DNA from 2 places in the Lysinibacillus sp. NPDC094403 genome. Region 1 is predicted to be linked to the other one. Evidence: a T-box and tRNA genes for the amino acid it is inferred to sense, from the RefSeq annotation. Region 1 holds a T-box; the other holds one or more tRNA genes.
What was found. The T-box of region 1 lies ahead of tyrS (tyrosine--tRNA ligase). A T-box ahead of a tRNA ligase gene usually reads a tRNA of that ligase, here a tRNA-Tyr.

Region 1 (3,215 bases):
TTTGCTAATGCTTCACGTGCAGGTATAATTCCTCGCTCATCACTAGTAGTATAGTTGCTCGGACTCCAGCCGCCCATAGAGAATTTTACGTCGACTAACGGGCTACCTGCCCCAATTACACCGTATTCTATTGCAGGTGCATATACGAGTAATGGCTTCATAGTTGAGCCATTTGAGCGTTTTGCCTGTGTAGCATAGTTATATTTTTTTAATTCAAAGTCACGACCACCGACAAAGCTTAAAATACGTCCAGTATTATTTTCAATTAAAATACTGCCAACCTGTACAGGCATTTGAACATCAACTTCTTCACCTGTTACAGGATCCTTGTCTTTAACGGTGTAAGTATGACCGTAATTTTTAAAGTTTTCCGCTGTTTTTTGCATCGAATCGTACATATCTTTATTAATAGTTGAATAGATTCGATAACCATTTGAGCGGACATCACGATCTGCTAGGATCATATACTTATCTTTTAATTTCTTTTCATTTTTTAAGCGTTCTGGATCAATACCATCTTTTACTGCTAGTTTTTCAGCAATAATTTCTGTCGCGCGACTTTCAAGCTCATATGTTAGCCATGGGTAGCGATCCTCCGAACGCATCTCTGGTGAACGGAAATCAGCAGTAATATCATAAGCGAGTGCTTCTTTATATTGAGCTTCGTTAATGTAACCTGCGTCTTTCATACGATAAAGTACAATTTTCATACGATCAATACCCAGTTGAAGTGCTTCTTTACTTTTAAGTACACCTGTATTTGTAAAAGGTGTGTAAGTAAAAGGTGATTGAGGAATACCAGCTATATACGCTGCTTGAGGAAGCGTTAAATCCTTTGCTTTTACATTGAAAATACCTTCAGCAGCTGTTTCAACTCCTGCAATGTTTCGACCGGAAGAGTTACGACCATAAGGAACTATGTTTAAATAGGCCTCTAAAATTTCTTCCTTTGACATAAAGTGCTCTATACGCATAGCAAGTAAAAGTTCTTTTGCTTTTCGTTCATAAGATACTTCGTTTGTTAATACTTGGTTTTTAATAAGCTGCTGTGTTAATGTAGAACCACCAGTTTGAGTGGAAGAGTTTGTTACGTCTTGAAGTAGTCCTCGGATGACTGCCTTCGGAACGATTCCGTTATGTTCACGAAAGTACTCGTCCTCTGTTGCTAATACCGCATTAATAACATCAGGTGCGACATTGTTTAATGTAGTTGCTCGACGATCTAAATCTGTACGTAATTTTCCGATATAAATATCGTTGGCAAAATAAATCTCACTTGTTGAATCGTAGTTAAAAATTTCATTTCGTAATTCTTCCTTTGAGCGTAGTGGCTCTTCTTTTACAAGTGAAGCAAAATAGCCGGCGCCAACTGAACCTGCAAATACAGTGCCTACCAATGCAAAGACTAAAAATAGTAAAAATAAGTTCCAGGCAACACTTCCTGAAATACGTAATTTCTTCATCCATTTTTGTTGAATTAATTCATCGATCTTTGCATTGATTTTCTCAATCCAATCTTTCAATGTATCGACCTCCTAAAATCTTGTCTATTATAGCACATATTGATTTAGGTCGAACATAGTTATTGACAATGAAAAAGAATCGTATAGAATAATGCTTATAGTTTTCTAGTGATGAAAAGCTTGCAGTAGTGTCTATATTCCCTGTTTAGAGAGCCAGCGGTTGGTGAAAGCTGGTCATAATGTAGAGACGAATTACGTGCTTGGAGCTTAGACGTGCGCGCCTGCGATAAAGGCGATTGAATGAAGAGGAAGATGGATAACATCTTCAAGCCGGGTGGTACCGCGTTAGTTATTAACGTCCCTGCATGCAATGTTTTGCGTGTGGGGACTTTTTTGTTTCTCCCTACACGGAATATCAAACACTTAGGAGGAATTAAAATGACGAACGAATTATTACAAGACTTAGAATGGCGCGGATTGTTATACCAACAAACTGATGCTGAAGGTATGGCTAAATTATTAGATGAACAATCGGTATCTTTATACTGTGGTGTTGATCCAACTGCGGATTCAATGCATATTGGGCATATTGTGCCCCTTTTAACGCTACGTCGATTCCAAAAAGCAGGTCACCGTCCAATCTTGTTAGTTGGTGGTGCGACTGGTATGATTGGAGATCCATCTGGTCGCTCTGAAGAACGTCAATTACAAACAGTTGAGCAAATTGATAAAAACGTTCAAGGTATCCGTAGTCAATTAGAGCGTATTTTTGACTTTGCAGAAGATGGTAATGGTGCTCAGTTAGTTAATAACCGTGACTGGATTGGCAATATTAATACGATTGAGTTTTTACGTGATTATGGGAAGTTAATTAACGTGAACTACATGTTAGCAAAGGATACGATTGCATCACGACTTGATACAGGGATTTCATTTACTGAGTTTGCGTATACTTTAATTCAAGGTATTGATTACAATCATTTATACAACCATTATAACTGTCGCATTCAAGTAGGTGGCTCTGACCAGTGGGGGAATATTACAACTGGTTTAGAAGTTATTCGTAAAACACATGAGGAAGAGACAAAAGCTTTTGGTATAACAATTCCTTTAGTAACGAAAGCAGATGGTACAAAATTTGGTAAAACAGCAGGTGGTGCTGTATGGTTAGATAGTAAGAAAACATCTCCATACGAGTTCTACCAATTCTGGATTAATGCTGCGGATGCTGACGTTGTAAAATACTTAAAAATATTCACATTCCTTTCTCGTGAGGAAATCGAAGCTTTAGCAGTATCTGTAGAAGAAGAACCACATTTGCGTAAGGCACAAAAAGCACTAGCTGAAGAAATGACTCGCTTAATTCATGGTCAAGAAGCATTAGACCAAGCAATCCGCATTACAGCTGCTTTATTCTCTGGTGACTTAAAAGCACTTTCTGCTGATGAGATGAAAGATGCATTTAAAGATGTTCCTTCTATTGAAATGGCGAAGGAAGATAAAAACATTGTGGACTTACTAGTGGAAGCGGGTATTTCACCTTCAAAACGTCAAGCTCGTGAAGACGTAACGAATGGTGCGATTAGCGTGAACGGTGAAAAGGTCACTGAATTAGAATATGTAATCGACGGCAAAGATCGTTTAGAAGATGCATTCAGCATTGTTCGTCGCGGCAAGAAAAAATACCATATGGTGAAGTTTGTTTAATCCGAACAAACATGTCAAACATCCCCTCGATATTTGAGGGGATGT
Region 2 (3,215 bases), on a different contig from region 1:
TTTGGCGACGATACAAGGCAGAAATCACGAATAGTATTCCGTGTTTTGTATGAGCGTTTAAATGAATGTGTGGCTAAAGGTCAATCTGTTATTGTTGATGCGACAAATATCGAGCGAGAACGCAGGGTATTTGCGCTAGGTAAATTGCCTGATAATGTGAAGTCTGTATGCTATTATTTTGATACACCTTATATATTGTGCGTAACAAGAAATCAGCAAAGAAAGAGAAAAGTTCCGTTAGTGATAATGGAAAAAATGAGAAAGAATTTAGAGTTTCCAATATTGGGGGAAGGATTTGAAGAGGTGCATATTGTGCATGAAGCGAGTCCGTATGAAATCTCAAAAGAGCAATTTATTTCACTAATCCAGAGCCACCCCACATATGAGGAGCTTTTTCAAAAGTTAAGATCAGTCCAACCCTTTGAAGAAATTTATCAATTTAATCAAGAAAATCCATACCATCAATTTTTACTTTGCCAGCATACGTATTTTGTTTATGACTATATGAACGAATACTATATGGAAAGTGATAAGCTAGCATTACAAATAGCTGCTTTATTCCATGATGTTGGAAAACCGTTTTGTAAAAAATATAAAGAGTTACAACAAAGATATGGATATTATGGGCATGAAAATGTATCGGCACAAATGGTATGCCATTTTTTATTAGAACTTGGCTTTGAAGAAGAATTTGTTTTAAAGGTTGTTAATTTAGTGCAATTTCATATGTTAATTCAATATGGGGGCGATAAGGGGTCAAGTAAGATTTATCATTTATTAGATGGTGACTTATTAACAAGTCTTTATTTCTTTCGAGAAGCAGATCAATTTGCGAAATAGATGTAAACAAAGGAAGTGAGTTTATGACCAATTTGATGAAATATCCAAGAAGCTTTCATTTACCATGGAGTAGGGGATATACACATGATGATAAGGTCGCTAAAAATGTTAATCATTTTATTGGAAAAGAGGTTGTTGTAACCGAAAAGTTAGACGGGGAAGGAACAACACTGTATCAAAACTATATGCATGCTAGAAGCTTAAATTCCGGAGATCATCCATCTAGGCATTGGGTCAAAACATTTCATGCTTCATTTGCATTCCAGATTCCAGAAGGTTGGAGATTATGTGGCGAAAATGTTTATGCCAAACACTCCATTTACTACAATGAGTTAACTAGTTACTTTTATTTATTTAGTATTTGGAATGAGAAAAATATTTGTTTAAGCTGGGATGAAACAGTCGACTATGCAGCTGAATTGGGGATTGAAACGGTACCTGTATTATATCGAGGCATTTTTGATGAAGAAAAAATAAAGAAGACGTTTACAGGCAAATCACTTCTTGGGGGTGAGCAGGAAGGGTATGTTATTAGAAATGCGTCTGCCTTCCATTATGACGATTTTCGATTTAACCTAGGGAAATTTGTGAGACAGAATCATGTTCGAACAAGCGAGCATTGGTTAAATGAAGAAGTGATTCCTAATCAATTGAAATAAGTGCTATTGGAAATTATGTAATCTACTATAAAGCGAAAGGATTGAGAAAAATGTAATGCTTAATGGGGTTAATAATACATAATGTATATGAGGAAGATGCAGTGGCAGCATATCCCTTTATAGGACAGGGATATACAGGTTCGACTCCTGTCATCCTCACTAAACGAAAAAATTAGAGGGTTTCCTGTTTGTAATTTTATATTGAAGCGGATCCACTATATAAAAATGAACTCCCAAACGAAAATGGGAGTTCATTTTTAAATCTTTTTATTTTGTATAGTTATCGAAATAACCTTGAATATAAATCATTGGTGTTCCTTTGTCACCTGAACCAGAAGTTAGGTCAGATAGTGAACCAATTAAGTCTGTTAAACGACGAGGAGTTGTACCTTGTGCAGCCATTTGTCCAGTTAAATCTGCATCTTTGTTTTGGATATACTCAGAAATTGCTGCTTTTAATTCATCGCCGCGAAGATCCGCAAAATCGTTATCTGCTAAGTATTTTAGTTTTACTTCGTTTGGCGTGCCATCTAATCCAGCCGTGTAAGCAGGTGAAACAACAGGGTCAGCAAGCTCCCAAATTTTACCCACAGGATCTTTAAATGCACCATCACCGTAAACCATTACTTCAACTGTTTTACCAGTAGCTTCTTTGATTTTTGCTTGGATGCCATCAACGATTGGTTGGCAAGTGTGTGGGAATAGTTTTACGCTATCTTCAGTTGCTTTATTTGAACCAAGCAGACCATATTCCGCATTGAAGCCAGAACCGTTATTAGATTCAGATAAAATATTATCAAGGCTGAATACTTTTTCAGCACCATTTGTCGTTAAAATACGTTTTGTACGTAAGCGTGTATGAATATCACAAGTTAAAACACTCTTCGTATAGTCTAAAATTGTTTTTGGGTTATTTGAAAAGATCACTTCACAAGAAGCGCCTTCAGCTTCGATCAGTTCTTTATAATATTCAATATAATCTACACCTGTAAATGTATGTTTTTTATAGCCGAAATGCTCACGGAATTCAACCTCAGTTAAAGTATCTGTCCAAGGATTAATCCCTTTTACATCTAGCTCATCGATATCAACTAGGTGATTACCAACCTCATCAGATGGATAGCTGAGCATAAGAACAACTTTTTTTACACCTTTTGCAATACCACGTAAGCAGTTAGCGAAACGGTTACGGCTTAGAATTGGGAAAATAACACCAACAGTATCGTCACCAAATTTAGCAGCTACGTCAGCTGCGATGTCATCGATGGATGCATAGTTACCTTGTGCACGCGCTACGACAGATTCTGTAACTGTTACAATGTCACGATCTTCAATTGAATAGCCTTCAGTCTTTGCTGCGTTTAATACCGTATCAACAACGATTTGCTCAATGTTATCGCCCTCGTTAATAATTGGACCACGAAGACCTCTTACTACTGTACCAACTACACGTTCCAAAATAATCTCTCCTTATTAATAGGTAATTGTATGATGAATATTATGCCAAGGCATAATTGCGTCTGGAATCGGCTGTGTACTTACATAAAGAACACCTTATTGATTCCTTGACACCTATTGAAAAAAGTTAAATATTGTGAAATTAAACCAATATGGTTTTACTATACGCCCCTTTAGTGATATAAGTAAAATTAATAGTTCATATAATAGCTATAAGGGGTGCTTATATGATAGGGAAATTAGATTTATATCGTGTTT

Region 2: it encodes a tRNA-Tyr, which carries the amino acid that the T-box ahead of tyrS (tyrosine--tRNA ligase) is inferred to sense. The anticodon was not compared.

The regions. Positions count from the first base shown of each region.
Region 1 is NZ_JBNNTL010000015.1:6,913-10,127, reverse strand. It holds gene ACQKMV_RS18440 (transglycosylase domain-containing protein) at 1-1,523, opposite strand, end outside; T-box leader at 1,626-1,829, shown strand; gene tyrS (tyrosine--tRNA ligase) at 1,902-3,170, shown strand.
Region 2 is NZ_JBNNTL010000012.1:78,258-81,472, reverse strand. It holds gene ACQKMV_RS16905 (AAA family ATPase) at 1-840, shown strand, start outside; gene ACQKMV_RS16900 (RNA ligase family protein) at 864-1,499, shown strand; tRNA gene ACQKMV_RS16895 (tRNA-Tyr) at 1,588-1,659, shown strand; gene ACQKMV_RS16890 (coenzyme F420-0:L-glutamate ligase) at 1,767-2,957, opposite strand; gene ACQKMV_RS16885 (LysR family transcriptional regulator) at 3,185-3,215, shown strand, end outside.